DNA from 4 places in the Priestia sp. TGN 0903 genome. Region 3 is predicted to be linked to each of the others. Evidence: riboswitches for the same ligand, from Rfam matches in the RefSeq annotation. Region 3 holds a riboswitch; each other region holds the start of a gene.
The links. A riboswitch is a leader RNA that binds a small molecule or an ion and turns the genes downstream of it on or off. The one in region 3 is predicted to bind S-adenosylmethionine.
Positions count from the first base shown of each region.

Region 1: linked by a shared signal. The riboswitch ahead of metK (methionine adenosyltransferase) and the one ahead of ACRPLY_RS19440 (phosphoadenylyl-sulfate reductase) in region 3 are both predicted to bind S-adenosylmethionine.
Region 2: linked by a shared signal. The riboswitch ahead of ACRPLY_RS15550 (hypothetical protein) and the one ahead of ACRPLY_RS19440 (phosphoadenylyl-sulfate reductase) in region 3 are both predicted to bind S-adenosylmethionine.
Region 4: linked by a shared signal. The riboswitch ahead of mtnK (S-methyl-5-thioribose kinase) and the one ahead of ACRPLY_RS19440 (phosphoadenylyl-sulfate reductase) in region 3 are both predicted to bind S-adenosylmethionine.

Region 1 covers NZ_JBOZGL010000005.1:339,222-347,491, forward strand. Annotated here, with positions in the region: gene ACRPLY_RS19180 (glycosyltransferase family 4 protein) at 1-678, shown strand, start outside; gene metK (methionine adenosyltransferase) at 710-1,912, opposite strand; SAM riboswitch class I at 2,045-2,162, opposite strand; gene pckA (phosphoenolpyruvate carboxykinase (ATP)) at 2,537-4,126, shown strand; gene ACRPLY_RS19195 (DUF2584 domain-containing protein) at 4,161-4,403, opposite strand; gene ACRPLY_RS19200 (alpha/beta hydrolase family protein) at 4,458-5,240, opposite strand; gene ACRPLY_RS19205 (ABC transporter substrate-binding protein) at 5,413-6,411, shown strand; gene ACRPLY_RS19210 (ABC transporter ATP-binding protein) at 6,413-7,183, shown strand; gene ACRPLY_RS19215 (ABC transporter permease) at 7,170-7,976, shown strand; gene ytkD (RNA deprotection pyrophosphohydrolase) at 8,023-8,270, opposite strand, start outside.
Region 2 covers NZ_JBOZGL010000004.1:200,740-209,009, reverse strand. Annotated here, with positions in the region: gene ACRPLY_RS15565 (methyl-accepting chemotaxis protein) at 1-143, shown strand, start outside; gene ACRPLY_RS15560 (GNAT family N-acetyltransferase) at 350-856, shown strand; gene ACRPLY_RS15555 (amidohydrolase) at 904-2,058, shown strand; SAM riboswitch class I at 2,122-2,223, shown strand; gene ACRPLY_RS15550 (hypothetical protein) at 2,292-2,534, shown strand; gene ACRPLY_RS15545 (M20/M25/M40 family metallo-hydrolase) at 3,004-4,617, shown strand; gene ACRPLY_RS15540 (VOC family protein) at 4,636-5,433, opposite strand; gene ACRPLY_RS15535 (CotG/ExsB N-terminal domain-containing protein) at 5,594-5,965, opposite strand; gene ACRPLY_RS15530 (GNAT family N-acetyltransferase) at 6,079-6,525, shown strand; gene ACRPLY_RS15525 (MFS transporter) at 6,782-7,951, opposite strand; gene ACRPLY_RS15520 (hypothetical protein) at 8,127-8,270, shown strand, end outside.
Region 3 covers NZ_JBOZGL010000006.1:3,163-11,432, forward strand. Annotated here, with positions in the region: gene ACRPLY_RS19405 (MgtC/SapB family protein) at 1-73, shown strand, start outside; gene ACRPLY_RS19410 (NAD(P)-binding protein) at 101-709, opposite strand; gene ACRPLY_RS19415 (sirohydrochlorin chelatase) at 690-1,457, opposite strand; gene cobA (uroporphyrinogen-III C-methyltransferase) at 1,471-2,250, opposite strand; gene cysC (adenylyl-sulfate kinase) at 2,342-2,941, opposite strand; gene sat (sulfate adenylyltransferase) at 2,954-4,105, opposite strand; gene ACRPLY_RS19435 (inorganic phosphate transporter) at 4,158-5,237, opposite strand; gene ACRPLY_RS19440 (phosphoadenylyl-sulfate reductase) at 5,257-5,970, opposite strand; SAM riboswitch class I at 6,225-6,327, opposite strand; gene cdaS (sporulation-specific diadenylate cyclase CdaS) at 6,641-7,267, shown strand; gene ACRPLY_RS19450 (VOC family protein) at 7,365-7,748, shown strand; gene ACRPLY_RS19455 (potassium channel family protein) at 7,816-8,270, shown strand, end outside.
Region 4 covers NZ_JBOZGL010000004.1:155,684-163,953, forward strand. Annotated here, with positions in the region: gene ACRPLY_RS15305 (pyridoxal phosphate-dependent aminotransferase) at 1-1,083, opposite strand, end outside; gene ACRPLY_RS15310 (carbon-nitrogen family hydrolase) at 1,196-1,978, shown strand; SAM riboswitch class I at 2,070-2,221, shown strand; gene mtnK (S-methyl-5-thioribose kinase) at 2,357-3,529, shown strand; gene mtnA (S-methyl-5-thioribose-1-phosphate isomerase) at 3,565-4,623, shown strand; gene ACRPLY_RS15325 (hypothetical protein) at 4,748-4,987, shown strand; gene ACRPLY_RS15330 (hypothetical protein) at 5,062-5,226, shown strand; gene ACRPLY_RS15335 (methylated-DNA--[protein]-cysteine S-methyltransferase) at 5,227-5,730, opposite strand; gene ACRPLY_RS15340 (PAS domain S-box protein) at 5,750-7,906, opposite strand; gene ACRPLY_RS15345 (LutC/YkgG family protein) at 8,192-8,270, opposite strand, start outside.

The DNA.
Region 1 (8,270 bases), on a different contig from region 3:
AAACAGCAGCTAGAAAAACAAGGGTTTCACAACGTAGCTATTTGGTCGCGAGGGGTAAATCACAAATTGTTCCATCCCCACTATGACCGCTTTGATATTCGTATTAAATATAATATAAAAAAACCCTACATCTTAACGTATGTAGGAAGGTTAGCTAAAGAAAAGAACGCTGATTTTTTACTAAAAATTGCCCGATCTTTACCTGATCATATCCGCCACCAAGTTCACTGGCTTATTGTGGGAGATGGTCCTTTAAAAGAACAAATGCAACAGCAAGCATCTGAGCATATGACATTTACAGGCTTTCTTGAAGGTAAGCAACTTGCTCATATCTATTCTTCATCTGATTTGTTTGTTTTCCCTTCAGAAACAGAAACGTTCGGAAATGTCGTACTGGAGTCTCTTGCTTCTGGAACTCCCGTGGTGGCAGCAAATGCAGGAGGAGTTAAACAGATGGTTCAGCACGGGCGAAACGGCTACCTTTGCAAACCTCACTCCTTAGAAGAATTCAGTTCGGCTATTACAGGTTTACTTGATGATTTGCACCAGCGGCTTCACTTTAGCCATGCAGCGAGACACTATGCTCTTACTCAATCATGGGACGCCATTTTTCAGCATTTGCTTTCAGAATATGAAGATGTCGTAGAAAAATCTGCTGAAGGTATTCAATGGGCATAAAAAAATCTCCGTTTTCACGGAGATTTTTTTATTATTTAGCTAAAGCTTGAGTTTTTAATGCTTCAGCTTTGTCTGTGAACTCCCAAGGAAGCTCCACATCTGTACGACCAAAGTGACCGTAAGCTGCTGTTTGCTTATAAATTGGGCGACGTAAATCAAGCATTTTAATGATGCCTGCTGGACGTAGGTCAAAGTTTTTGCGTACTACATCTACTAGTACTTCTTCAGAAACTTTTCCTGTACCGAATGTATCAATTGAAATAGATACTGGCTGTGCAACACCAATTGCATATGCTAGTTGTACTTCACATTTATCAGCAAGATCAGCTGCTACAATGTTTTTCGCAACATAACGAGCTGCATAAGCTGCTGAACGGTCTACTTTTGTTGCGTCCTTACCAGAGAATGCACCGCCGCCGTGACGAGCATATCCGCCGTAAGTATCAACGATAATTTTACGACCAGTTAAACCAGCATCTCCTTGAGGGCCGCCGATTACGAAACGTCCTGTTGGGTTAATGAAATACTTTGTATTTTCATCAATTAACTCATTTGGAACAACTGGATTAATTACATATTCTTTTAAGTTACGTTGAATTTGCTCTAACGTTACTTCTGGGTGATGCTGAGTTGAAATAACAATTGTATCGATGCGAACAGGTTTGTTGTTTTCATCATATTCAACTGTTACTTGTGTTTTACCATCCGGGCGAAGGTAAGGAAGAATTTCTTCTTTACGTACTTCTGTTAGACGGCGAGCAAGTTTATGAGCTAATGAAATTGGAAGAGGCATTAATTCTTTTGTTTCGTTACATGCATAACCAAACATTAACCCTTGGTCTCCAGCTCCGATTGCTTCGATTTCTTCATCGGACATTTGACCTTCACGTGCTTCTAACGCTTGGTCTACACCAGCAGCGATATCAGCTGACTGCTCGTCGATAGATGTTAATACTGCACAAGTTTCAGCATCAAATCCGTATTTTGCACGAGTATAGCCAATTCCTTTAATTGTTTCACGAACTGTTTTAGGAATATCCACGTAAGTAGAAGTTGTAATTTCACCGCTTACTAAAACTAAACCAGTTGTTACGCTTGTTTCACAAGCAACACGAGCATTTGGATCCTTTGCTAGGATAGCATCAAGAATTGAGTCAGAAATTTGGTCACAAATTTTATCGGGATGTCCCTCTGTAACAGATTCTGACGTGAACAGACGACGTTGTGTTGACATCAGTTTTCCTCCTTATAAATACGATACATTGTGATACGGTACTCATTCCCTTATTTTCATTACACGTTAAAAAATATAAAAAAACCTTTCCTTGTATCGAGGAAAGGTATCAAATTCTACATAAGCCTTTCACTCTTATCGATCAAGGTTGTGCCCTTGCATCAGGTTAGCACCTTATCGTCTACACAAAAAAATGACGATGGTTGCTGGGTTTCACAGGGCCTGTCCCTCCACCAGCTCGGGATAAGAGAGTATCCGTTCAAGGACATATAATACATGAAAAAGCGCTTCACTGTCAACAACATTCAAATGGAAATCATCTCTTTATGTTTGAATCTGTTTTAATGTAACATACTCAAATTTAAAAATAGTATACCTTATTAAGAATGATCACGAAGTTTGGTTAACAAGACAGACCAAAAAAAGGCTTTCACTTGAAATAGCTTCACTTTTTTCGCTTCTAGCACATATACATGTGTCTAAAATAGGTATAACGTACATTTTTTTATAATGCACAAACATTTTTAGTTAAATAGTATAGAATAATTAAATAAATGTGTTATACTAATTATAAATTTCAAACATTAATGAATAAATAATAGCTAAAAAAGGAAGGTAGTGCACATGAGTACTGTTGATATGTCTATCGAATTAAATGGTTTGCTTCAATTAAAAACAACAAAACACCAATTATCTGTTCCACAACTTGTTGAAAAAATTCTAGCTCGACGCGAAGGAACGCTGACTTCTACAGGTGCTGTGTCAGTCGAAACCGGAAAATATACAGGCCGCTCTCCTTTGGATAAATTTATTGTAAGCGATGCTGTATCTTCAAAAACGGTTGAATGGGGACCCGTCAATCAGCCAATTTCTGCTCAGCGATTCGATGCGCTATACAAAAAAGTCTTAACCCACTTAAAGAAGCAGGATGAACTTTTTGTTTTTAATGGATATGCTGGAGCTGATAAAAAGTATCAGTTACCAATTCAAGTAGTTAATGAATTTGCATGGCACAACCTATTCGCTCAGCAGTTATTCATTCGCCCTTCAGCTGAACAAAAAACAAATGATGATGTGAAGCCGTTTACAATTGTAGCAGCTCCAACGTTCAAAGCTGATCCTGAAACAGACGGGACGAATTCTGAAACCTTCATTATTCTTTCATTAGAGCGACGCATTGTGCTAATTGGAGGAACTGAATACGCTGGTGAAATGAAAAAATCTATTTTTTCAGTGATGAACTTCTTGCTTCCTCAAAACAATATTCTATCCATGCACTGTTCTGCTAACGTAGGAGAAGAAGGTGACGTTGCATTATTCTTTGGTTTATCTGGAACGGGTAAAACAACGCTTTCTGCTGATGCAAACCGTCGTTTAATCGGAGATGACGAGCACGGTTGGTCAAGCTCTGGTGTATTTAATATTGAAGGGGGCTGCTACGCGAAGTGCATTCAGCTTTCCGAAGAAAAAGAACCGCAAATTTTTAATGCAATTCGCTTCGGCGCAGTACTGGAAAATGTAGTGTTGAATCAAAATACGAAAGTAGCAGATTACAATGATAATAGTTTAACAGAGAATACTCGTGCCGCTTATTCAATTGACTCTATTGATAATACGGTATTGCCAAGCGTTGCTGGGCACCCTACAGCTATTGTCTTTTTAACTGCTGATGCCTTCGGCGTCTTACCTCCAATCAGCAAGCTTACAAAAGAACAAGCGATGTACCATTTTCTGAGCGGATACACTAGTAAGTTAGCTGGAACAGAGCGCGGCGTAACATCGCCACAGGCTACTTTCTCTACATGCTTTGGTGAGCCTTTCTTACCTCTTGCTCCAACAACTTATGCAGAAATGCTAGGAAAGAAAATCGATGAACATAACGTAAATGTCTACCTTGTAAACACTGGATGGACCGGCGGTGAATACGGCGTGGGTGAACGAATGAAGTTAAGTTACACTCGAGCTATGGTTCAAGCAGCTCTTGAAGGAGAACTAGCTAATACCGAAACAGTAACAGATGCTATTTTTGGTTTATCGATTCCAACTCATGTTCCGGGAGTTCCTGATGAAGTGCTTCAGCCTTCTAAAGCATGGAACGATGCAACAGCTTATAACCAAAAAGCAACTGAACTTGCCGCTAAATTCAAAGCGAACTTCAAGCGTTTTAATGATGTAGCATCGGACATTTCAACATTAGGCGGACCTAGAGTCTAATAAAAAACCGATCGTCTTATAGACGATCGGTTTTTTAGTTAGTCGAATGTAATTTTGTCAGTTCATATGTGACAATGGTTTTTTCCTGCTCCATTTCTACCTTACGCACAACAGCAGTTCCAATACATTCTCCATTTTTCGTTTTGTGAATGTTTAATGGAATATCCAACGGATACAAACGATATCCTTTTTTCTCAACTTGAAAAATGTTATCTGTTACACGCTTTTCGTTGCCTTTTGTCACAATCATTGTATTTAATTCTAGCGGCATCCCCATTTTCTCTCACTCCTCACTGTTATTCTACTTGTTTTTTCTATCGTAGCATATCTTTTATTGCGCTTTCATCCACTTCGTTAACTTCTTTACCGTTTCTCGGTTTTCTTTTGGTGGAAAAGCATGTGGAAAGTTTTCAAAATACCAGCTGGTAACTTTTTTATTGGACTTCTTTAGTTTAGATTCGAGCTGATAGGAATGATCAATTGAGACGTTTTTATCTTCTAAACCATGAATAAGCAAGACCGGCGGCTCGACGAGATGAGCACGATGCAAAGGTGTCCTCCATTCGTATCTTTCAGGATATTTAGAAGGAGTTCCTCCAATCACCCGCTTCATCATTCTTCTTAAATCTTCTCTTTCTTCATATGTCAGCACCATATCCGTGACGCCTCCCCATAGCACAAGAGAACGGCTGTCTTTTTTTTCAATGGCTGTGAGTAAAGCCATCACTCCCCCTCGTGAAAACCCAAAAATATGAATGCGGTCATGGTGGACGTTAGGGAGCTGTTTCAGTAAATCGTAAGCAGCAAAAGCATCGTAACGATCATCTCCTGCAAAATCTTCGTTTCCTTCGCCTCCTTGATTTCCCCTATAGAACGGAGCCATCACAATAAAACCTTGTGAAGCAAATTGAATGAGTCGAGCAGGGCGAACCGTTCCTACGTTCTTAATACCTCCTCTTAAGTATAAAAAGCCGTCATACATTCCTTTTTCTTTTGGCTCTGCAAGCATTCCTTTAATCTTAAGCCCTTGACATGCATATGTAATCACCCACAGCGTCACGCGAGGATTTGATGATGGGAAACGCTGTTTATGAAGAATTGTTCCATCTTTCATTTTTTTCCTCCATTCTTTATATAACTAGCCTACTTTCTTCCGCTAAGGTTTACTTTCAGTCGTTGACTACTACTTCTTTGATTTTCCACATAGTTATATAGGCACTCACCTTCTTCCACTTCTTTACATACATTATCATAAAATATTTTATTACTTTAAGGAGGCTTGCTTTATGAAACCAATTAAATGGCTTTTTTCTTTGCTTGCTATTATGATTTTACTCATTCCACTAATTAGCTGCAGCAAAACAACATCTGTACAAACGGTTCGTGTCGGCGAAGTAACTCGCTCTATCTTTTATGCTCCCCAGTACGTCGCTATTTCAAAAGGCTTTTTTGAAGAAGAAGGACTAAAGGTAGATTTAAAAACAACTTGGGGCGGAGATAAGACAATGACGTCACTTTTATCTGATGGCATCGACGTCGCCTTAGTCGGCTCGGAAACGTCAATCTACGTATATGCACAAGGGTCTAGTGATCCCGTCATCAACTTTGCACAGCTAACCCAAACCGACGGAACATTTCTAGTAGCACGTAAAAAGGTCGATCAATTTTCATGGGATCAGCTTAAAGGCAAAACGTTTCTTGGTCAACGCAAAGGCGGCATGCCGCAAATGGTAGGGGAATATGTGTTAAAACAGCATAATATTGATCCTAAAAAAGATGTAAAACTCGTTCAGAACATTGATTTTGCTAACGTTGCGAATGCTTTTGCTTCTGGTACTGGAGATTACGTTCAATTATTTGAGCCAACGGCTAGTATTTTAGAGAAACAAGGAAAAGGACATATCGTTGCTTCCTTCGGAAAAGAATCAGGAACAGTTCCTTATACAACATTTATGGCCAAAGAAAGCTATTTAAAAGATAATCCTGAAGCAGCAGCTAAATTTACTCGAGCTATTTACAAAGCACAAAAATGGGTGAATACACATAGCACAGATGAAATTGCTGAAGTGGTTGCACCGTATTTTGAAGATACACCTAAAGACACGCTAAAAACTGTTATTGACCGCTATAAATCGCAAAAATCCTTTGCAACTAACCCTTTATTAGATGAGAAAGAGTGGGATCATTTACAAACAATCATGGACGAATCTGGAGAACTTCCAAGACACATTGATCACAGCAAGCTAGTCAACACAAAATTCGCAAAAGATGCAATGAGGGAGTAATATGACAAAACTTCACATTCAAGATGTTCAACATATGTACCTTACGACAAAGTCTGCTACCACTGCACTTGAACATATTAATTTGTCTATTGAAGAAGGAGAATTCGTTTCCTTTCTCGGCCCAAGCGGATGTGGAAAAACGACGCTTCTATCGATTATTGCAGGCTTGATTGAACCAACGTCAGGCTCTGTCACAATAGACGGTGAAAATATCGGAACATCAGTTCCAAACATCGGTTATATGCTTCAACAAGATTATTTGTTTCCGTGGAAAACCATTAAAGAAAATATTTTACTTGGGCTTGAAATTCGCGGACAGCTAACAGACAAAACGGAGAGTAAAGCACTGCTGCTCCTAAAAGAAATTGGTCTACAAGGCGTAGATGACCTATATCCACACCAGTTATCCGGAGGCATGAGACAACGCGTCGCTTTAGTCCGAACACTTGCCATTGACCCCGCTATTTTACTCTTGGATGAACCTTTTTCAGCACTTGATTTTCAAACAAAACTCAAGCTTGAAGAACTTGTCTCCAAAACACTGATGACTTATCAAAAAACGGCCGTTTTGGTCACGCACGATATCGGCGAAGCCATTGCTATGAGCAGCCGAATCTTTTTATTCTCAGCCAAGCCAGGAAAAATCGCAAAAACATTCACGGTTCCTTCTATTTTACGAACCCTCTCTCCGTTTGAAGCACGACAGCATCCTGTCTATAACGATTTATTTATGGACATATGGAAGGAGCTTGAACAACTTGAAACCCACTAGCTCCCTAGATACTCTTCACGAAAGCTACCTTCGCAAGGTTCGGGGCGAAAAACGATTAGTACTGAGCGTACAGCTGGTCATTTTCTTAGCCTTTTTTAGCTTCTGGGAACTGGCTTCTCGTTTAAAGTGGATTGACCCTTTAATCTTCAGTTCTCCTACTAAAGTATGGCATTTATTTTTAATTAAACTTGCCGACGGCTCGCTGGCAGAACATATTGGTTTTACGTTATTCGAAACAGTTCTTGGCTTCATTTTAGGCACAGTGCTAGGTATTTTACTTGCAACGGCCCTTTGGTATTCAACTAGGCTTGCACATATATTAGACCCTTACCTCGTTATTTTAAACGCCATGCCTAAAGTAGCGCTGGGCCCTATTTTAATTGTAGCAATTGGGCCAGGATTTTTCTCAATTTTAACGATGGGAGCGATTATATCCGTTATCATTACATCCATCGTCGTTTACACAGCCTTTAAAGAAGTGGATCCAAACTATATTAAATTACTAAAAAGCTTCGGGGCAACGAAAACCCGCTGTTTTAAAGAAGCAATTCTTCCAGCTTCCATGCCTGCCATTATTTCCACATTTAAAGTAAACGTCGGTTTATCTTGGGTAGGCGTCATCGTAGGAGAATTTTTAGTTTCTTCAAAAGGGCTTGGATATATGATTATTTATGGTTTCCAAGTCTTCAACTTTACTCTTGTTCTTCTCAGCTTATTATTAATTGCCATTTTCGCTACGATTATGTACCAAGGCGTGGCTTATCTAGAAAAGAAATTGATCCGACGCTCATAAAAAATACCCCCGTACAAACGGGGGTATTTTCGTTGATATGATGCTTTTACAAAAATGTTCGCTTTACATATTTCATTACATACTGCAAAACATTATCTTTCATGATGAAGCTGTACGCATCATCTTGTTGAATGCCCGAAGGTAGTTCGTCAATCATTACGGGACCATCTGTTTCCATGTAGTCTTCTTTTTTAATTACATTTCCAATCGTAGCAAAATAAATATTTTTAATAATGGTCTTTCCTTTACTTACTACTTTATATTGACCAATATAAGTTAAAGAAGAGACTTCTC
Region 2 (8,270 bases), on a different contig from region 3:
CCGTCATGACCCTTTCGGAGGTTGCTAAACAAGCAGCTGCTTACGCTGAAGAAGTAGCTGCGGCTTCACAAGAGGAGTTAGCATCTATAGAAGAACTTGTGATGTTGGCAGCTAATTTAAAAGCTACGGTAAGTGAGTCCTGAAGTCTATCTTGATATGTACGTAATACGCGCAGTTTTCTGCGTGTATTCGTTTTATTTATATCTTTTATAGAAAACGATAAATAGAATTGACACGTTATCAAAGCAGTTGTATAGTGAGTACGCAAGGCGGCAGTCTGTCTTTTTTAATTCTTAGTAAACTTATAAGTTAAATAAAATATTTAAGTACTATATAAGGAGACAAAGAGATGAAAAATGAATTCCGTTTGGCAACAAATGACGACGCGGATAACTTATTGAACTTAACTCTACAAGCATATAAGCCTATTCGAGAGCTAGGCATTCCTTTCTTAGCAGCTACTGCTGATCTTGCCCTCGTTAAGAAAAATATTTCTCAAAACCTTTGCTATGTATACGAAGAAGATAAAAGAATCGCTGCCACTGTATCTATACGAATGCCTTGGGGAGAACATCCAGGTCCGTTTGCTGTTCCACACTTTTGGTGGTTTGCAGTGGACCCGTCGTTTGCCAGGAAAGGCGTTGGATCTAAGCTGCTTCATCTAGTAGAGGAAGAGGTAATAAAAAATACGTTTAAATCGCCAGGTGTGTCTTTAGGAACAGCAAAAGAACATCCTTGGTTAGTTGAGATGTATGAACGAAAAGGATATGTTCAAGCTAAAGAAAAGCACCTTGCAGAAAGCTATACGACCGTATTTCTTTATAAAAAATTCAATGAGGTACACTCTTTGTCGTAAAAGATAGAGAAGTGGTCTAAATTAAGAAATGTGAAAGAGTGATAAATATGACAGATCAATTACTACTAAATACGCTAATAGACATACGCCGTGAGCTGCACCGGTTTCCAGAGCTTTCAATGAAAGAATATGAAACAACTAAACGTATTAAAAAGTGGTTAAAGCACTACGATATTTCTATAGCGGATGCATTCCATTTAGACGTGGGAGCAGTAGCGGAAATTGTGGGAGGAAAGCCGGGACCTACTATCGCTATTCGAGCTGATATTGATGCGCTGCCAATTGAAGAAAAAACCAATCTGCCATTTGCTTCTGAAGTGAACGGTGTTATGCACGCATGCGGCCATGATTTTCATACGGCTTCTATAATCGGAGCAGCCATTCTTCTCAAAGAGCGTCAGCAGGAGCTTTGCGGTACGGTTCGATTTATCTTTCAACCGGCCGAAGAAACGGCTTCTGGGGCAAAAATGCTCGTTGAAAAAGGTGTGCTCGAAGGAGTAGAAGCGATATTTGGGATGCATAACAAACCGAATCTTCCTGTAGGAACCATTGGTGTCAAATCGGGACCTTTAATGGCAAGCGTTGATCGTTTTGAAATTGACGTCAAAGGAGTAGGCGGTCACGCAGGTATTCCAGAAAAAACAGTAGATCCGATTGCTGTTGCTGGTCAAATTGTTACTAGTTTACAAACCATTGTCAGCCGTAATCTCAGCCCATTTCAAAATGTTGTTGTCAGCATAACTCAAATCCACGGAGGGAGCTCGTGGAACGTCATTCCTGACAAAGTAACGCTTGAAGGAACGGTGCGTACCTTTCAAGAAGAAGCGAGAGAAAAAATACCGGCTCTTATGAAACGATCTGCTGAAGGGATTGGAGCAGCTTTCGGGGCTTCAGTAGACGTTAAATGGTATCCGTATCTTCCTGTAGTAAACAATGATGATACGCTGGAAAAATTGGTTATTAACGCTGCAGAGAATCTTAGTTATCAAGTCGTAGAAGCTGAACAATCGCCTGGAGGAGAAGATTTTGCCGTATATCAGCAGCGTGTACCAGGATTTTTTGTATGGATGGGTACGGCTGGAGAATATGAATGGCACCATCCTTCTTTTTCATTAAATGAAGAGGCATTACTTGTAGCAGCTTCTTATTTTGCTAATCTAAGCTTTGACTTTTTGAATTCATTCCATTACCAAAAAAATTAAAATATTTTTATTTTTCTATTTACGCGGATGGAATTGTTTGATAAAATAAATTTTAAATTAAAAAAGTTATCACGAGTGGACGAGAGATCTGGCTCTTTGACTCCACAGCAACCTACGAATGTAAGGTGCTCCTACCAGCAAAGCATGTGCTTTGGGTGATAAAACGGGTGAAAAACTCATTTTGCATCAAAGCAAAATGAGTTTTTTTTATTTTTCTAAAAGGAGAGGGTTTTATGAGTCATACAGCAGTTGCAGCACATACAGGAGAGAAAGCATTAAAGGAAGCCGTAAAATTATTAGGAAAGCATTATCAAGTAGCTTATCGTGAATTAGAAACATTTTATGAAATTGTGGTCGAAAACCATGTTCGTACATATGCTGTAGGCATAGATATTAAAGATGTACAAAAAGCAAATGAACTAGAAATTTATTCATCATGCTGTTCCAAGCTTGAGCGAGTAGGCTGTCTTTTATAGAAGAAGTTTGCTCGCGCCTCTATTTTTTTAGTGTTTTTAAATAGAAAGCATGTTTTTTGACAATTGAAGAATCTGGTGGGTATAATCATTACTCACTAGGTTTTAAAATTAATCATAAATTGTCGAAATTTTTACACAAATTAAAGGTTACATTCGAAATGAATTGTGGTATGTTATAAAACAAGAATATTTTATGAAAGGAGCATTGAAATGGAAATGTCTCTTGAACATGGAAACGATGCAGGAAGCGAACAGCTTATTGATCGTATCCTAGACTTTTTAGAAGATGACGAAAAGTAAAAAAAAGAGTGTGCGGTGCTAGCCCTAGCCGCGCACTCTTTTTTTATCATGTGCGTCAAGGAAGCGCATACTATGATACATAGGGATAGAATGAAAGGGTCTCTGTCAAAGGGATTGACGAATCGTTTTGTTTGATGGAAAATTTAGAAAAAGGAAAGAGATGAAGGGTATGTCGAACAAAACATCTTTGTATCAAACAAAAGAACAGTTAAAGAAGCTTGTAAGCGAATTGGTTTCTATACCTAGCGTGACAGGAACGATGGCAGAAGTGGAAATGGCTGAATCGATAGCGTCGTATTTATTGAAGCTGCCTTACTTTCAAAAAAACGAGCAAGTTGAGCTTCATTCAACAGGAGACGGGCGATCGATTGTCACAGCTTTTGTTGAAGGAAAAAATACGAATAAAACAGTTGTATTAGTCAGTCATTACGACGTAGTGGATGTACAAGATTATGGACAGTGGAAAAAGGATGCTTTTCACGCTGATACGTTAACGAGTACTTTTTATAATGATATGGAACAAGTTCCGGCGCACGTACAAAAAGATATGATAAAAGGAGACTGGCTTTTTGGCCGAGGAACGATGGACATGAAAGCAGGTATTGCTCTGCATATCAGTATGATTGAACGAGCATGCAACGGAGAGTTTGACGGAAACATCCTGCTTCTGTCGGTACCGGATGAAGAAGTAAATTCGCTCGGAATGAGAAAAGCAGTGCCTGTTCTTTTAGAACTTGCGTGCAAACATCAGCTGGATTTTTCTCTCATGCTAAATGCAGAACCAGTGTTCAGCCGCTATCCTGGTGATCAAACGAACTATGTGTACTCAGGATCGATTGGCAAGATCATGCCAAGCTTTTTGTGTTATGGAAAAGAAACTCATGTAGGGGAACCGCTAGCTGGTTTGAATGCTAATTTACTAGCTTCTTATTTAACAACAGAAATAGAACTAAACGTTGATTTTTGCGAAAAAGTAAGAGATGAAACGAGTCCACCTCCTACGGTGCTGATACAAAAAGATTTAAAAGAAGAGTATTCCGTTCAAGTTCCGCACTCTGCCGTTGTATTATTTAATTTATTTATGTTAAACCGCTCTCTTAAAGAAGTAACAGATCTGCTGTTGAAATCGGCTGACAAAGCGGCTTTGAATGTAAAAAAACATTATAATAAAGCTGCTCGGCAGTACGCTGTGGGAATGGAGGGTTCATCCCTTGACGTGAACGTATGGACGTATGAAGAACTTTATACTCATGCAGTCAAACAGCACGGTGAAAAATATGTGCAAGAAATGGAAGCGGCACTTTTGGCACAAGAAGATGATGACAGAAATAAAACCATTAAATTAGTAAACTCTTTAGCTGGTTTATGTAAAGAAGCAGCTCCGATGATAGTCTTATTTTTTACGCCGCCTTTTTACCCGGCCGTTTGTTCACATGATGATCTCTTTGTACAAAGGATTTTGTCAAACGTACAGGCAGCTGCCAAAGAGCAATTCCAAGTGGAGCTAGTTGAACAAAGTTATTTTGGCGGAATTTCGGATTTAAGCTATGCCAGCCTGCAGCACCCGCTTCATACATTTAACACGTTAGTAGCCAATATGCCTCTATGGAATAAAGGATATCATATCCCGCTAGAAGAGCTAGAGGAGCTGAAGATGCCGGTGCTGAACATTGGACCGCTGGGAAGAGATGCGCATCAATGGACCGAAAGATTAGACGTTCAGTATTCCTTTGAGATTTTGCCTCACTTCATTTATCAAGCTATAAAAGAAGCACAGAAATAAACATCCGCCCGCGGATGTTTATTTGTTGAATTTAAAAGAAGCTCCTTGTACGGTAATTTGTTGCGATGTTAGAGCGTGATCCAATTCAACCAAAAATGGACGCTCTCCAACTTTTTTTAATGTATCATGGACAACACCTTGTGTTCCGCTGCAAAAAATAAGGTTTCCTTCATTGACATATAGTTTTTGACAACGTGCATCAAGGAAAGAGTCTTTGTAGCTTTCGCCAGCCTGAACGTCCAGCAGTTTTGTCCATTTGCTGATGGATTCTTCAAGGTTATGTACAGCACAGTAAATGTTTTTTAGCTGCAGCTGACCGGCTTGATGGGAAGAAAGAGCAGCTAGCTTTGGCTTGCGTTTTTCTTCTGGTTCACCCCACTCAATAAAGAAAGGAAAAGGGAGGGCATCATGGTCATCTTCAATAAAACACATTTGCCATTGAAGTCTTTCTCCATCATTAGTTTGACGAGACCCCGCTACAGGGCCTTTTACAGTGTAGCCCTTGTCTTTCAGCTCGGTTATGAGCAAATCCATATCATCTGTACGAAGGGCAAATCGCCCAAAATGACCAAACGGCGTATGTTCGTTAACAAGCTGCTGAATAAGGTCATTATCTGTAACTGTTTGAGCTAATGCGATATCTGTAAGCCCAAGCCACTCAATATAGCTCAGGTGAAAATAAGCCAACGTGTTAAAAGTGCCCCATTTTTCATGGGTACCGCCTTTAATAACGTTGATTCCGTATTCGTTTAGTTCTTTCTGAGCTTTAATAGGATCAGGTGAAAAATGAACAAGGTGATCAAAAGATAGGCGCATGGATAGTCCTCCTTTTAAGAGAGAGTCTTTCCTATTATTATACTTTGTTTTCTCCTTCAAGAAGAATGAAACGAATAATTATGTAAAATAAAATAAAAAACAGAAATCGTTAAAAAAAGCAAGCCGCGTATGTTTTAGACTCGGCTTGCTTTAGAGTTAGTTAGCGACGGCAGCCATGCCCTTTAAAGCAGCAGCCAAATGATTTATTAAACCATGGATATGAGCAGCAAGGTGAACCGCAGCGACAGCGGCGACGGCTAGAACGGCGAGTAGTGCAGCGAGTAGAACGGCGAGTAGTGCGACGAGTAGAACGGCGAGTAGTGCGACGAGTAGTGCGGCGAGTAGTGCGACGAGTAGTGCGGCGAGTAGTGCGGCGAGTAGAACGGCGAGTAGTGCGGCGAGTAGAACGACGAGTAGAACGACGACGAGAGCGTCTGTGAAGAGCAGTTGGCTCTTGGTACATAAATGTTTCAAGCTCAGTAGAAGCAAGTGCTTCTGTTGCTTCTCTAATTCTTTCAGCAGTGATATGCATATAAACACCTCCTGGCTAATTCGGTACATAATACAATATGTACAAGGAAGGTGTTTGGATATAGTGAAAACATGGAATTTGTCTAAATTTGTGAAAGAAATGGAGTGGTTTTCATGCTTCAAATCCTCGAACATCAAAGAGTGGATATCGCTCTTCAAATAGTAGCTGTGCAAGTAGAAGCTTATCAAGAAGAAGCAAGGCTCATTAGCTTTTCAGATATTCCTCAGCTTACAGAAAGCAAAGAAGGTGTTATGAAAAGCAAGGAAGTGTTTATCGGAGAAATAATTGAAGGTAAGCTAGCAGGCGTGCTGTCGTTTGAAAAAGAAAATGAGCGATTAACGATTTGCCGCCTTGTTGTGCGTCCTCGTTACTTTCGAAAAGGAATCGGAAGCCGTCTTTTAACATATGTACTTCAAAGATATTCAGAATGTGAGTGTATGGTTTCCACAGCCGAAAAAAATACACCTGCGATTAAGCTATACGAAGCTCATCGGTTTTCAATTATAAAACACACTGCAGCTGCGGATAATCTTGTGTTAGTAACGATGAAAAGAGATTGAGACATAGCTAGATTAATCCAAAGACTAACAAATTGGCTACATGAGCTAGTAGGAATCGGCTGTTGATTTCCCTACAAGGCTTCGCTTTCCGCAGGAGTCTTCGCCTTGCCCTCCAATCACCAGCTAGAAGTACCTACATACATGAAACTTACGTTTACCATAGCAATAAAAAAATCCGAACGCGTTGGATTCTCCATCAAGAATCTCGATTCATCGTTCGGATCTTCCTTCAGCTAAAATACTTTTGTTTCAGCCTCTATGATGATAGTGTTTGCTCAGAATAATCTAGAGCTGTATGACGCTGAATCAGCAGTAAAGCAGCTAAAGTGACAACTGCTCCGATAATAAAAGGCAGCGTCATATTTAGTTTAAAAGCAAATGCACCAAGCAGAGGGCCAAAAATACGCCCTAAGCTATCCATTGAGGCAGTTAACCCTGAAGCAGAGCCATATCCTACTTTGGTTCTCATCGTAATTAATGAGAGGACACAAGGACGAATAAGGGCATTTCCTGCTGTAAATATGCACAGAAATAAGGTAGCATTAACGGCACTAGAAGATAACAAAATAGACGTAAATCCTATTGCTGAAACCAATAAGCCAATAGCCATCAGTTTTTTTTCATTTCCTTTTTTAAATCGCTGCAGTACACCGCCTTGAATCAGGGCTTGAGTTAAACCGCTCGCCATAAACATCCATCCGATTGTCGTGGGAGTAGCATTGATTTTCGCTATTTGAAAAAATTGAAAAGTAGCTTCTAAACCAGCGAGCGTAAAAGTAGCTAAAAATGAAAGAACATATAAATACTTCATAGCTCCTTGAAAATCTGACGTGAAGTCATGCCATCTGGATGTCTGTATTTTGGCAGCAGGTTCTTTTCGTAACGATTCTTTTAACGTAAAGAATGAGAACGCTGTCATAATCAGTGACAAGATACCAGAGATAACGAAGGGAACAAACAAGCCGAAAGACGAAAGGACACCGCCTAATGCCGGTCCAAAAATAAAGCCTAAGCCAATTGACATCCCTAACAGTCCCATTGCTTTCGTGCGGTTTTCTTCATCTGTACTATCAGAAGCGTATGCAAAAGCACAAGGAATAACAGCTCCTGCAAACAAACCTCCGATGATGCGTGACGTATACATCAGAGTCAGAGAGTTTTCTGCCACCGAAAAAAGAAAAAAGCTTGCGCTAAAGCCAAGTAAGCCCCAAAGTAAGATGGGACGGCGGCCTTTTATATCGGAAAGCTTCCCCCAAAAAGGTGCGGTAATAAAAGATGCGATCGAATAGCTAGCCATTAGTATCCCTAAATTGACCGTGCTTGCACCCGTGGCACTAATAACTTCAGGTACGATGGGGATGATCACTCCAAAGCCGACAAATACCATAAAAATAACAAACATTAACGTTCCAAGCTGTTTGTTCATATGCAATTAAGCCCCTTTCTCTGTAGAACATGCCGTGAGTTTAGTATACCAAATACAAAGACGTTTTTTACGTATATTTGGTAAAAAGCGCTTTATTTATAAGTGAAGAAAACATGTTAATATTTACCTGTTTCGCTGAAGCTGATACAATTAAAAGAAAAGGGACGTGAAGCGATTGCCAATATGGATTGTATTTGCTGGGATTATAGGCGGTCTTTTAGGATTTGGGGCGCTAGTGGATTATATAGCTAAAAAGAGAAGTATCGAGCTAGATCCAGAAGAAGGGATAAAGAACGCTTCTGATGCAGAACAAATCTAT
Region 3 (8,270 bases):
TCCTACTACAGAAGTGTATTACGAGATTCAAAAAATCAGCGGTATTCGTAGCATTGAAGTTGAAAATGTATAAATGAAAAACGGCCAATTGGCCGTTTTTTTATTTATATTTTTCAATCTGTTGTAAAAATTCCCTCTGTTTTACTAGAGACAGCCGGTATTGATCATCGATAATTTCTGTTAACAACTCATGTTTACGGCTCTTTGACACATTCAATCTGTGGATAAGAACTCTGCATTCGTACAAAAACTGTGTATACTGTGTGTAACTCTCATCATAATTCGAAGATAATTCTTCTTTTATTCGTTTTGTCAACAAAGGACTAGCGCCATCTGTGGATATTGCTAGCGATAATCTCCCTCTAGAAAACTGTGCAGGAATTTGAATATTTCCATCGGAAAAACTGCTGGCCATATTAACCAACTGATCATTTTTAATATGCTGCTTAACAAACTCGTTCACAGCTTTATCATTTGTAGCTACAACAATAAAAAAAACATTAAGTAAGTCTTCTACTTCTACTTTTTTTATTTTTACACACAGCTGACCTTTAGCTTCCCACTCATTTATTTGAGATGAAACAGTTGGAGCAACCACTGTAATGGCTGCTCCTTCTTGTAAAAAACCTTTAATTCTACGAGTTGCGATTGTTCCGCCTCCAACTACTAAGACCGAACGATCCTTTAAATCAAGCATAACGGTATACATCGTATTGATTTCCTTTGCTCGATAATAACGTTTTTACTTGATGACTTAAAATGCGTGCAAGTCCATCATGATAACCTAGGTAGTTGGCTAAGATAAACTGCTGGTCATCTGTTGATAACTGCTCCAATTCTTCCTTAATTTCGTTCATTAAAATACCGGTAAACAAAAGGTAAGGAAGAACGAATACTTGCTTATACGAAGTTTGTTTCGCAAGGTGCAGGCCTTCTTTTAAATTAGGGGAAGCCGCAGCTAAATAGCATGTGCTCACTTCTTTAAAAGCTCCTTTACCTTTTAGCAGTTGAGCTATTTCATTAAAATCTTTTTTTACAGCAGGATCACTGCTTCCTCTGCCGACCAACAATACCATTGAATCTTCAAGCTTATCCACATTGGTTTCATTGATTCTCTCTACCAAGATATCAACAATTCGTTCGTCCACGCCGAACGGTTCTCCGTACAACACTTCTACCTGGGGATAACGTTCATATACTTTGTGTATTTCTTCAGGTATATCATGTTTTGCATGCGCAGCTGTTAATAACAGAAGAGGCACAATTGCAATACGAGTAGCACCTTGTTCAATACACGCTTCAAATCCTTGTTCAATAGTGGGGGAAGCTAGTTCTAGGAAACAAACTTCTTGAATCGGTACATCTAGATTTTTTTTACATCTTTCAATAAAAGCAACTGCCTGATCAGCGCCTTCTTTTACGCGGCTGCCATGGCAAACATATAAAACTGCATCCATATAATCAACCTCTTTAGTAAGCTTCTTGTGCAAACGAATAGTAATGCTGTCCAGTCTTCTCAAACCAATTTAATCGGTCATGAAAATTCACAACTTCACCAACGATAATCATACTTGGATTTTCAATTTGTTCTTCTTTAACAATATCAACAATTGTACCAAGAGTTCCAGTTACAGTGCGCTGGTCCGTACATGTTCCCCAGTGAATCAATGCAATTGGCGTAGCTGAAGTTTTTCCGTGTTTCATTAATTGTTGGCAAATGTACGGTAAGTTCCGCACCCCCATATAAATTGCAAGAGTATCTACACCTTTGGCTAGGCTATCCCATTTGATTGCATCATGCTCGCTATCTTTACGATGGCCTGCTACAAAAGCAAAGCTTGCGCTGTATTCCCGGTGAGTGACAGGGATTCCTGCATAAGCAGCAGCTGCGATGCCTGATGTAATTCCTGGAACAATTTCAAATGAAATGCCCTGCTGCACGAGAGCTTCTGCTTCTTCCCCTCCGCGTCCGAAAACAAATGGATCTCCGCCTTTTAAGCGCGTTACAATTTTTCCTTTTTTAGCGAATTTCACTAAAAAGTTGTTAATTGTTTCTTGCTTGAGGGTATGATAGTTTGGAAGCTTTCCGCAGTAAATGATATCTGCATCACTTTTAGCATACTCCAGCAGGTCCTTATTCACTAAACGATCATATAAGATAACATCTGCTTGCTGAATTGCTTTCAACCCTTTTAATGTAATTAAATCTGGATCTCCCGGCCCTGCACCGACTAGATATACTTTCCCCATGAATGCCTTTCACCCTTCCATCATTTCCACGTCTCCGCAATGCTCCCAAATTTCAAGTTGAATTAGAACAGCGGACAAAGTCCGCTGTCATTTAGATAAATTTTCGGTTAGCTAAATATTCAATAACAGTTTGTACACATTCTTCTACAGACTGTGTGCTTGTATTAATTGTTAATTCAGGGTTAGCCGGTGACTCATACGGAGAATCAATTCCTGTAAAATCACGAATTTCTCCGCTTCTTGCTTTTTTGTAAAGGCCTTTTGGATCTCTTTTTTCACATTCTTCTAACGGACACTCCACGTATACTTCCAAAAATTCATTCCCCTCTAAGATCTCACGCACTTGAGCGCGGTCCTCTTGGAATGGAGAGATAAATGCTGTTAGTACCACTTGACCGCTGTCTACAAATAGCTTAGAAACCTCACCGATACGGCGAATATTTTCTGTACGATCTTCAGCAGAAAACCCTAGATTCTTATTTAAGCCGAACCGAACATTGTCACCATCTAATACATAGTTGCGAATATTTTTATCAAAAAGCGCTTTTGCCACTGCGTTTGCTACGGTAGATTTACCTGAACCCGAAAGACCTGTAAACCATAATACAAAACTGTGATGATTATTTTGCTCGCGTCTTTCCTCTTTTGTAATTCCAGCATCATGCCACGTAATGTTTGTTGATTTGCTCACTTCAACCGCTCCTTATTTTGAAGATACTTTTTGTTTTGCTAATCCTTTAATTAACACTTCAATTACTTCTTTACGGCTGAATGTGCTTGGTGGCACTTCTCCGTTACGAAGCATTTCACGTACCTTTGTTCCAGATAGAATCATATGATCTTCCTTGCTATGAGGGCACGTTTTCGTTGATGCCATCGCTTCACACTTCTTGCAGTAGAAGCTGTGTTCAAAGAATAAAGGTGTAATTCCTAATTCATCTGCTGTAAAGTTACTGAAGATTTTTTGTGCATCATATGTTCCGTAGTAGTCACCAACACCAGCGTGATCACGACCTACAATGAAATGCGTGCATCCAAAGTTTTTTCGAACCATTGCATGAAAAATCGCTTCTCTAGGTCCAGCATAACGCATCGCGGCAGGGAAAACTGCTAAAGCTACACGATCGCTAGGATAATAGTTCTCTAAAAGTACTTCATAACTTTCCATACGGATATCTGCTGGGATATCATCTGACTTTGTTTCTCCTACAAGAGGATTTAAGAACAGGCCGTCTACAATTTCTAATGCCGTTTTTTGAATATATTCGTGCGCACGGTGAACAGGGTTACGAGTTTGGAATCCAACAACCGTTTTCCAACCGCGTTCTTCAAATGCTGCTCTTGTTTCAGTTGGATCTAGGTAATATTTTTCAAAACGCGTTTTAGGTGTACGTTCTACAAGTACGATTGGACCTGCTACATATACATTTGGGCGTTCCATCATTTTCTTCACACCAGGGTGGGCAAGTTCTGCTGTGCGGTACACATTTTCCGCTTCTTTTTCTTTATTTGGCGTATATACCTCAGAAACTTCTAGAACACCATATGTCACACCGCTTTGAACTAGTTTTACTTTGTCGCCAATGTTTAATTCTTTAGCTTGCTCTTCTGTTACGGGAAGAGTAATAGGAATACTCCATACAGTTCCATCTGCTAGACGCATATTTTCAACAACTGATTGATAATCTTTTTCTCCTAAAAACCCTGTAATTGGGCTGTAAGCACCAATTCCAATTAGTTCTAAATCACTTAGAGCCATGTTGTCTACTTCAATTTCTTTTGTTAGTGAAGTGTAGTCATATGTTGGTTGATATAAATTAATTAATTCTCCACCGTGTGCTTGAATTGTTGTCATTTTGTAAAATCCTCCTTAAGTAATTAACACAATATAATAAAAAGCAATTGAATCACGCAGTCATTTTTTCTTTTTCCGACTGCAAGCTTGCTCTTTTTCTTCTAGTCGTTCTAGCTAAGCTTAGAACACCTGCTGTGGCAATGCAGCCACTAGCTAGCACCACAAATGAATATAAGTCGCTTTCAAGTACTAATTTCACAAGAACATATGAGATTACGAGTGAAAATACAGGGGATACCACCCAAACCTTTAACATTTGAATGACCACTTCGCGCTGTTCTTTCGTAAATCCCGTTTTCGCTGCGCCTATCCCAATAATAGAAGACGTAGTGACCTGTGTAAGCGGTACTGGCAAACCAAACAGTGAAGCTGCTGTAACAAGAGAAGCACCAGTACCTGAAATAATGCAGCCTTCCCCTACAGAATAGCGAGTAATTTTTTTTCCGTTTGTTTCAATAACTCGGCCTCCTAGTAAAAGAGCTCCGAGTGCCACCGCCAATCCTCCTGCTATGACACCCGTTGTAGCATCCATTAACCCAGCTCCTACTAGAGGACCGACAGCATTTGCCACATTATTCATTCCAGCTGAGAAGGCTTCAAAGAATCCCGTCGCTATAACTAAAATCGTTAAAACTCTTTTCCACTTTCCCTCTGCTTCTTTTTTATGCGCTCTGCGTTTTATCACTTTCCCAATCAAAAAAGCAATGACAAATGAAACTAGCGGAACAATAATCCAAAAAGACATGACAATTAAAAGTTTTTCTACATACAGAGATTGATAAGCTACTCCTACTCCAACAACTGAGCCAACTGTTACTTCACTTGTTGATAGAGGGATACCAATCAAATTCGCGAAAAAGAGTGACAGCGTTGCAGCAGCCAGAATGATAATAACTAATTCTACTGACAGCAGTTTTTCAGGTATGATACCTGAACTGATGGTTTTTACCACCTCACCGCCTCCGGTAACAGCTCCGAGCACAATTCCTACAGCACAGATGAACAGGGCCACTCTTCGCTTTTTAATTGCACCGGAGCCGTATGAAACGCCCATAGCAGCTGCTGCACCGCTTGCCCCAATATTCATTGCAAAAAAAAGCGCAATGATAAAGGCAACATATAAAAGCATCATTTATTCAGCTCTTTCGTATTTAAGATTCGTGTAATCCGCACTCAACTTTTTGTGTACCTGCCCATCTTCCTGAACGTAAATCGTCTACATTATAGGCAGGTGCGGTACAGGGCTCACAGCCGATACTTGGGTAGCCTTGATCATGAAGTTTGTTGTACGGCAAATCATGCTTATACACATAGCGCCAAATTTCTTTCCATGACCAATGAATTAACGGACAAACTTTCACCTTCTTGAATTTCTCATCTTTATTAAAATAATTCGTGTTGGCACGAGACTCAGACTGCTCGCGTCTCAAACCAGAAATCCACGCATCATAAGGAGCAAGGGATTCTCTTAGCGGAATGATTTTTCGAATTTGACAGCATAAGTTAGGCTGACTCTTCCAAAGCTCATCTCCATGTTTTTCAGCTTGTTCTGCAAGAGTTAAATCCGGCTTTTTCATATGAATACGTAAATCAGGGAAGCGTTCTTTAATTGCATCAATCACTTCATATGTTTCTTTAAAATGAACACCTGTATCTAAAAAGACAATTTCAGCGTCTTTTTTCACTTTTGAAATTAAATCAATTAACACGATTCCTTCGATCCCAAAGCTTGACGCATAAATAATTGAATCTCCGTAGGTATCATACGCCCACTGCAATGCTGAAAGGGCTCCTTTTGTTTCATCTTTACTGTCGAACTCTGGAAATGTATCGCTCCAGTTTTCGTACGTATATAAGTCTGCCATTTTCTCCACTCCAATTCTTAGTTATCCGCGTTATCCAATAAAAAAAGACGGTTTTACCCACTAGAATTGGATAAAACCGCCTCTAGTGTGTCTAGTCAGCGAAACTATTTAATTCTTACTTTACTTCGGCGTGTTCAAAAATTTGTTTTAAGTCGGGGTTTACAGTCATTGGTTTCCCTTCTCAAATTATCGCTTGCGCTATATCAAAATAAAAAGTCTTCCGTATTGAAAGACTGGGTAGGCAATAAATTTTCACCTTATCTTTCAAAATGATACACACTTTGCTGGAATTAGCACCTTGCTAAGCAGGTTGCCGGGGTTCAGCGGGCCAGATCCCTCCACCACTCTTGATAAGCATTTTTTAAAAATTTTAGCATATTTAGAATATTTGTCAACATTAAAAATCATATATCCGATAAGAAAACTATACTTTAAATTCACAGAAATATCTATACTTTTATTTAAAACAACATATGTAAATTTGACCCAAATGTGAACATATCAGTTTATAAAACGCTTTCTTTTTTCTCCAACTTTTGATGTTCTCTTGCTAAATAAAACGCAAAATCTCTCTATAAAATTAATAGCGGATTTATAAGCTTTACGGATAATTCACCCACATTAGCACACATTACAGATAACACTGACTGACAGATAGGAGCTATATAAGATGGAGAGACAACCCTTTCAATTAGACGATACAATTAAAAATAATGTACGAACATATTTACAGCAGATTTCAACTGAAGCCTCTAATTTAATTAAACATTTAGACACGAGTGATCATTGTATCCTATGTGATTTTGAGGAGATGAGAAGGTTATTTCAAGATGTTCAAGCTACGGCCGCCTCTTATTACTTGCGTCATTACTTATCGCCTTATACATTTGAATACGCTGCTCTGTCCCTAGCTATTCATAACCTCTCTGAGAAACGTCACGGCGCTTTAATTGTCATTGAACGGGAACAAAATGTTGATCCTCTTATTCAAAAAGGAATGCCTATTCAAGCTCCTGTCAGCGCTACGCTAGTTGAGACACTGTTCTATCCAGGGACACCCTTACATGACGGAGCTGTCCTAATTAGAAATAATCAGCTTATTTCGGCTGCTAATGTTTTACCTCTCTCGTCTATTATTTCAACGAACAAAAAATTGGGAACACGTCACCGTGCAGCCATTGGAATGTCAGAAAAATCGGATGCATTAATTTTAGTTGTATCTGAAGAAACAGGCAAAATTTCGTTTGCGCTTGATGGAAGCCTCTACCCTATTCACTCCAGCAAAAATATGATTTAAGAGCCCTTTCCTAATAAGCAGCCCTATCTTGACTTCTATATCCTTTCTCTTTAATATATTTCATAGTTTTTACATACTATAGATACGGGTGATGCATATGGCAATTTTAAAATTTGAACATGTAGGCGTTCAAGTAAAGGATATAGAAAAATCTATTGAGTTCTATACACAAAAGGTGGGATTAGAGCTCATCGAAACACTACCACATACCGATCCGTCTTTGAAGCTAGCTTTTCTAGGTTTAGAAGGCAATGTAATCGTAGAGTTAATTCAAGGGTATAACTCAAGCTTACCTAATGAAGGTAAAGTTCATCATTTTGCGCTGGCAGTAGATGGAATTGAAGAGGAGTTTGAGCGTTTAAAATCAGCAGGCGTTTCATTTGTGGAAGAAAACATTGTAACTTTGCCAAATGGAGCAAGATACTTATTTTTCTATGGTCCAGACAAAGAATGGATTGAATATTACGAAGTAAAAAGATAAAGATATCTTATACCTTCAGTGAAAAATGGTCATACTGTGGCTATGACTAATCACTGGAGGTATTTTTATGATGGAATGGCTATTATTTCGACTTTTTCGTCGTTCTATTTTAGTGCGGCTTCTTTTTATTATCGGCTGCCTTGTTTTACTTTTCGGCATGCTTATACATTTCCTAGAGCCGCAAACGTTTGGGAATGTGTTTGAAGGAATTTGGTGGGTTATTATTACAATCTCTACTATAGGGTACGGTGATTTTGCTCCCACCACTACGATTGGAAGGTTAGCTGCAATTATTTTAGTCCTCATTGGAACGGGATTTATTACTACTTATTTTGTCACGCTTTCTAAAATTGCTGTTTCCGCTGAGAGCGCTTATCTGGAAGGAAATTTAAAGTTTTATGGAAAAGATCACTTCATCGTTGTGGGGTGGAATGAGCGCGCCAAACTCGTGTTAGAGTCTTATCGCGACGCATTTCATAAAGAAGACATTGTTCTTATCGACGACTCTTTGACTAAAAACCC
Region 4 (8,270 bases), on a different contig from region 3:
ATATGTTCCGAAGCCTACTCCAGGTGCCACTACAACGTGGGCTTTTTCAAGAAGTAAATCTGAAAATTGTTCAGAAGTATATCCTTTAGGAACTTTTAGCCATGCAAAAAAGGAACCCGCTGGAGATGTAACGTCCCAACCAATTTCTTGAAGCCCTTGAATAAAGGTATTGCGTCTAGATTCATAGCGCTTAACTAAATCATTCACACATTGTTGAGATTCTAACAGAGCTGCCGCTGCTGCCTCTTGAACCGCCCCAAAGAGGCTGACATACATATGATCTTGAAGAAGATTAATAGCTTCTACTACACTTTCATTTCCTACAGCAAATCCAACTCGCCATCCCGCCATGTTATACGTTTTAGAAAGAGTATAAATTTCAATTCCCGTCTCTTTTGCACCAGGAGTCTGTAAAAAGCTGATTGGCTTTTTACCATCAAATCCAATGGCTCCGTAGGCAAAGTCGTGTACCACACAAATATCGTGCTTGGCAGCAAACGCCACGGTGTCTTCAAAAAATTCTGCCGTTGCCACTGCACCGGTAGGATTATTCGGATAGTTTAAAAACATGAGCTTTGCCTGTTCTTTAGCACGTTCACCTATCTCTTCGTATACGGGCAGAAAATGATTTTCAGCCGTGAGCGGCATCACTTCCATCTTTGCTTTTGCAAGCTCTACTCCAGACCAGTAATCAGGATATCCAGGATCCGGAACCAGCACCGTATCTCCAGGATTTAACAAGCACTGCGGGATTTCAACAAGTCCACCCTTTCCGCCAAATAAAATAGCTACTTCTTTTTCAGGATCCACATCAACGCCATATTCTCGTTTATAAAAAGTCGCAACGGCCTCTTTTAAAAACTGGTGCCCCCGAAATGGAGAATATTTATGATGCATAGGATTAGCACTTGCTTTTTGGAGTGTTTCTACAATATGTGAAGGAGTAGGCTGATCAGGATTTCCCTGCCCTAAGTTAATAACGTCGTGCCCTTGGGCCATTACTTTTCCTACCTTGCCCACAAGTGATGCAAAAAATTGTTTTGGTAAACTTTTTAATAGTTCCGATTGCTCAAATTGTTTCATCATCGCACACCTTCTCAAAAAATTCTTGAAATTCTAGTCACAAATAATATATTGTAATACTCAACTTGTAAAGTCATTTTTTTCAACTACTAAAAAAAGGACGGATGATAAAGTGAGTGTAAAAATCACGTGTTTGCAGCTTGATATTGCGTTTGGAAACCCAACTAAAAACCGAAAATATATTCAACAAAAAATGACGGAAGCTCTAAAAGAAAACCCTGACATCCTTGTGCTTCCTGAGCTATGGGATACAGCTTATGATTTGACGCGGCTAGACGAAATTGCCGATGATGAAGGACAGCAAGCCAAGCAATTAATCTCTCAATTTGCTAAAACGAACGAAGTAAATATTGTGGCAGGTTCGATCGCGAAAAAAACAGAGCAAGGCGTCACAAATACGATGTATATTTTTGACCGAAAAGGTCGTGAAGTATCACAATACAGTAAGCTGCACTTATTTAAATTAATGGATGAGCACCTCTATCTAGAAGCAGGAACAGCAAAAAATCTTTTTACACTTGAACAGTCTTTATGCGCAGGAGTTATTTGTTACGATATTCGTTTTCCAGAATGGATTCGCGTGCATACTAGCAGCGGAGCAGAAGTCTTATTTGTTGTTGCTCAGTGGCCGGCTCCAAGACTTGCCCATTGGAAAGCACTGCTCATTAGCCGCGCAATCGAAAATCAATGCTATGTAATCGCGTGTAATCGTGTAGGCCAAGATCCTAATAACACATTTGCCGGACATTCCTTAGTCATCGATCCGTGGGGAGAAATAATCGCTGAAGCTGGCGATAGCGAAGAACTTTTAAGTGCCGACGTTAACCTGGAACTTGTAAAAGAAATTCGTAAACAAATTCCTGTCTTTACAGATCGCCGCACAGAATTTTATTAATTATGTATTGACAGCCGTTTTTTTGCATGATACGATTTTCACCAGATAACATAAAATTTTCAAACAAATCAAAATTGAATAAGTAATCGTACTCTTATCAAGAGTTGGCTGAGGGATTTGGCCCTGTGAAGCCCAGCAACCGACCGTCATTCCATCCTAAGATGGATCACACCCGTAAAACATGTTTTTACAAAGGCACGGTGCTAATTCCAACAGAAAGTAATTCTTTCTGGCAGATAAGAGGTTTGAACACTACAATCAAGCCTCTTTCCAACGAAAGAGGCTTTTATATTTTCTAAAATTATAAAAGCCTCCATACATTCTTAAACCTATTAACTTAGTAAACAAATCAGTTTAATAAACTATGGAGGGATTCTAATGTCAACAACAAAAACAGAGAAGTATCAGCCTTTAACAGAAATTTCAGCAATCAAACTTGTGAAAAAGCTAGGTCTCTTTGATGCCACAGAAGCACTGACTGCCCGTGAAATCGGTGATGGCAACTTAAATCTCGTCTTTCACATCATAAATGATCAAACGAATAAATCCATTATCGTCAAACAAGCACTTCCTTATGCAAAAGTTGTAGGCGAGAGCTGGCCTCTATCCTTGAACCGTGCCACGATTGAAAGCAATGCGCTCAAGCAATTCGGTGCATTTACCCCTGAACTCGTACCAGCTGTGTATTACCACGATGAAACGCTTGCTGTTACGGTCATGGAAGATCTGTCTCATTTAACGATTTCCCGCGCCGGACTTATTCAAGGAGAAAGTTATCCCCTGCTTTCACAGCATATCGGTTCTTTTCTAGGACATATTGCGTTCAAAACGTCGGATTTTGCCTTAAAGCCTCAGGATAAAAAAGAAGAAGTCGTCAAGTACAGCAATCCGGACTTATGCAATATTACGGAAGATTTAGTTTTTACAGATCCTTTTTTTGATATCGATACAAATGAATTTGAAAAAGCGCTGCGTCCTGATGTAGAAGAATTGTGGAACGATGGAGATGTAAAGTTACAAGCAGCAAAATTAAAATATAAATTTTTAACAAATGCCCAAACGCTAATTCACGGTGATTTACATACAGGAAGCATATTTGCTAGCAGTCAAGAAACGAAAGTGATTGATCCAGAGTTTGCTTTTTACGGTCCGTTTGGATTCGATTTAGGCCAATTTGTTGCAAATTTATTTTTAAATGCTCTTTCTCGAAAAACAGATCGCGAACCGTTATTTGCACACATTACGAACACATGGAACGTATTTAAAGATACCTTTACTGCGCTTTGGCATTCTGAAAACACTGAACCTTTCGCTAAAGATGAGCGCTTGTTACATGAAATTTTAACGCAAACGTGGCAAGATGCTGTTGGATATGCAGGGTGTGAAATCATTCGACGTACGATTGGCTTAGCTCACGTGGCGGACTTAGACGAAATTTCTTCAGAGGAAAGAAAAATTAACGCTAAACGTACTGCGTTAAAAATTGGACGCTATTTACTTCTGCACCAACAAGACGTTTCACCAAATGAATTTGAACATTTACTTCGATAACGAATAATGTACACAATGAAAGGATCGGTATCAGCATGACAAATACACTATCACTTCCGCGCTCAGTGGAATGGAATGAATCATATATTACTTTATTAGATCAGCAGCAGCTTCCTGGCAAAGTTGAATATATTAAGCTGCAAACCATTAAAGACGTATGGGATGCTATCACTACCTTGAAAGTACGCGGAGCCCCTGCAATTGGCATTACGGCGGCTTTTGGTCTTGCTCTTTCTGCGCTTAGCTATGACACGGATTCAGTCAAGGAATTTAACAAAAAGCTAGCTCTAGATCAACAGTATTTAGCTAGTTCACGCCCGACTGCCGTCAATTTATTTTGGGCATTGGACCGCGTAGCGAAAAGCGCTGAATCCGCTTCGTCCGTTAATGAAGCTAAAACAAAAGTTGTTCATGAAGCGATTCAAATTCAAGTAGAAGATGAAGAAACGTGCTACCGAATTGGAGATCATGCCCTTTCTTTATTTAAAAAGAAAGATAAAATCATGACAATATGTAATGCTGGTTCAATTGCTACAGCTTATTATGGAACAGCATTAGCACCTTTTCACTTGTCTAAGCAGCGCGATATTCCGCTTGAAGTATTTGCTTGTGAAACAAGACCCGTTCTTCAAGGTTCTCGCTTAACAGCATGGGAACTTCAGCAGTCGGGAGTAGACGTTACGCTGATTACGGATAATATGGCTGCTCATACCATTAAAACAAAAGGAATTAATGGGATCATTGTAGGTGCTGACCGCATTGCAGCAAATGGCGATACGGCTAACAAAATTGGAACGTATGGACTTGCTCTTTTAGCGAAAGCATTCGGTATTCCATTTTACGTAGCAGCGCCGCAGTCCACATTTGATTTATCTATTCAAGACGGAAGCAGCATCCCTATTGAAGAACGTTCACCTAAAGAAGTAACGCACATTGGAGATACGCAAATTGCTCCAGACGGAATCTCTGTGTACAATCCAGCTTTTGATGTGACGCCAAGCGAACTGATTACGGCCATTATTACAGAGCATGGAGTTATCCATTCCCCGTCTTTTGAATCCATTCAAAAAGTTTTGCTGCAATCTGCTCAATAACAAGAGGCTGGGACAAAAGTATTTTAGCCCCACTGCAAAACGAACCACTAATCAACATGTTGATTAGTGGTTCGTTTTTTTGTGATGGTAAATATCGTTTTATCTGTTTCGTTCCCTCTAGCAGTTGATTGGAGGGCAAGGCGAAGACTCCTGCGGGGAAAACGGAAGGGGTGAGACCCCGCAGGAGCGCAAGCGACGAGGAGGCTCAGCGGCCGCCCGCGGAAAGCGAAGTCTTGCACGGAAATCAACTGCGGTGTCACAAGCGGTTCAGTTCATCTATACGAGTTGTTCATCTTTAGATGACATTGATTTTGTTATGTCTCAACCTTTTTTATTAAACAGCGCTTTTTGGCTGCATTTGTAACACAATTGTAACAGTACTCTCTGATTTTTCTACATATATTATAGGGGATTCTTTTTGAATAAGGAGGAGTAAAAATGAGTGCAGAGCAAAAAACGGATAAAAACAAAGCGTTGAATCGCAAGCAGCAATATCAGCTATTCGATTTATCCAAAGATGAAGAACTAAATTCCCTCCCTTCTCCTCAGCAAATTGACGGTGTTTTTGTGCAGGGAGAAGGCTGGAAATTAGACGGTGAATAGTTATTTTAACTCCAGAGCGCCTTTTGCTACATTTCTTTCAAGCATTAATAGTTTTTCTTTTATATGAGTTTGGGAACCTGCATAACCTGTTAAAGCTCCATTTTTACCAATAACACGGTGACAAGGTAAAATAATAGGCAGTGGATTTCGACGATTCGCTTGTCCCACAGCCCTTACGGCTTTAGAGCGATTAACAGACTCCGCTACATCACTATAAGACCACGTTTGTCCATAAGGTATACCTTTAAGCGTTAACCACACTTCTTTTTGAAAGTCTGTTCCTTTTATATCCAAAGGCACATCAAATGTTAGCGTGCGCCCTTCAGCATAATCCTGAAGCTGCCGCTTCGCTTCTTTCACAAGGTGATAATTCTCGTCATGGACAAGTTTTTTAAGCTGCTCGTTGTGATCATCGCTATCAAACCAAATATGTTGAACCCCTTTTTCCGAGGCTACAATATAAATTTTCAAATCAGAAAATAAGTTCATTTCTCCATAGTACATACTCGCTTATCCTTTCTGTTTAGGCTGGAAGAATAACACGAAAAGCTGTTCCTTCTCCTATTTTGCTTTCCACTTCAATTCGCCCTTTATGTTCTTCGATAATTTTATATGAGACCATCAAACCGAGCCCCGTTCCTTTTTCTTTTGTCGTATAAAATGGTTCTCCTAAGCGCTTGATGCGCTCTTCGGGCATTCCGTCTCCTTGATCTCGAATGGAGACCGTCACGTAGTGCGGCTCTGTAGAATAGACCTCAACAAAAATTCTTCCCCCGTTTGACGTAACTTCAATTGCGTTTTTAATTACATTTATTAGTACTTGTTTAATTTGGTTCGGCTCGCAGTATACCATTGGCAGCTGAGGGGACACACTTAGTTCAAACTGAATATTTTCTAAAAGCGCTTGAGCATTTAATAAATCAATCGTTTCTTTAACAACCGCAGCTAGATTTTTCTTTTCGAACTTTACGGCCTGTGGCTTAGCGAGTACTAGAAACTCTGTAATAATGGTTTCGATTCTTTTTAATTCGGATTTAATAATATCAAAATAAAGAGAGTGATCTTCTTGAATGCTGCTTTCTAGCAGCTGAACAAACCCTTTTAAAGCCGTCATCGGGTTGCGGATTTCATGCGCAATCCCAGCTGCTAACTGTCCGACTACTTGAAGGGTATCCGATTTCCGAATCTGCTCCTGCATTTGATTTCGTTCCGTTACGTCTCTTAAAAGCGTCATATATAGACCTGGCAAGATATCTTTTTTCGTAGAGAATTCGATGTTTTTAACTTTTTCGTTCCCCGTAACGTACGTAATCTCTCCTTCAGCTTCCCCTTTTTGCTCAATTGTTTCTTTATGCTCAATGACCGCATCTAAATTCGCTGAAGAAATAAAATCCTCCATGGAATGCGCACAAATCTCCTCTTTGCTGAGTTCGAGAATATCACAAAGAGAAGAATTCACATCAATAATATTTCGCTTGCCGTCCCATAAAACTAACCCATCGATCGAACCATTAAAAATCTGTCTGAATTTCTCTTCGTTATTCCGAAGCTCTTGTTCGATTTTTGTACGTTCACTAATGTTTCGAAAAATGGTTAAATGGTCTCCTTCTATAATGCCTTTTTTCCCTGTGAATTCCAACTGTTTGATTTCTCCATTTGGCATGTAAAAAGGAAGCTGATTGCGAATTTCTCCTTCTTTTTGAAATGTTTGCAGCATTTTTAATGCACTAAAGCTTTGCTTATCGATAAACGTATACAAATTACTTCCAATCAATTTGTTCAACGGCAGCTCGAAAGTACGGGACGAAGCAAGATTAGCGTTTAAGATTTCCCCATCGTCTTTCCAAATCAAAATGGCTTCAATCGCATTTTCAAAAATAGCCCTGAAATTTTTTTCGCTTCTCAACAGCTGCTGCTCCATCAGCCGTTTTTCCGTCACGTCTCTCATAATGGACATATAGTATTGACTGTATATATTAGCCGTTGTGGTAAATTCAAAAAAAGTAACGTCTCCATTTTCGAGCTTAATCGGCAGCTCGCCGCTTGTCTTTCCTTCTTGATGCAGAGTTCTCCATAATTTTTTCACTTTATAATGATAAGTAGGTTCTACAAGCTCCTCTAACGTTTTGGTTAAAAGCTGTGCTCTTGTATAATTTAATCGCTCGCAAAATGAAGGGTTCGCGTCGATAAGCTGACCAGTTCGATCAAAAATAACAATTCCATCTACCGCTTCATTAAATACATCCATAAACATATGATGACTAATAAACCGTTCGTTTTCCATCACCTTGTGCTGTGTAATATCTCGAAATGTACACACAATAATGCCCGACATGTGACTATGTTTGTGTGAAGTAAATTCAACATGTTTCATCATGCCGCTTTGAAGCGTCATCGCGCCTTCATATTTGAAATAGCTTTCTTCTAAAAGCGCTGGATAGTACGCTTCAATCATGTCATACGGAAAATACATGAGAAAATCTTTCATTTGATACGTTAATAGCTCATCCTTTGTTTTTTCAAACAGCCCGCAGGCTGATTCATTGGCATTTATAACTTGAAAATACTCATCAAATACGACAATGGCATCTAATACGTCATTAAAAATAGCTCGTAGCTGCTCTAATTCACCTTGCTGCTTTTGCGCAGCTTCAGATGTTAATTCTCTGTGTGGTGACATGCTCATTGCTCCTTTCTTTTGCACTTCCCATTTCCCCACCTTTTATCTATAGACTTAGTATTCTACAAGATTTGCTTTTTACCTTTTTAAAATTAGTCACGTTTATTCAAAATGCGACATTTCTTCACATTCTCCCGTTATTTAAAAAAGGAGCATGAATAAAAGAGGCTGGGACATAACAAAATGAAACCTATGCTCAACATAACAAAGAAAACGAACCGTGAATCAACATGTTTGATTCACGGTTCGTTTTTCACTTCGGCTAAAATACGTTTTCCCCAGCCTCTATCGATCATTCACTACAATATAAGTGGCTTGAATAGGTCCATGCACGCCAACGACTAGATTCATTTCAATATCAGCT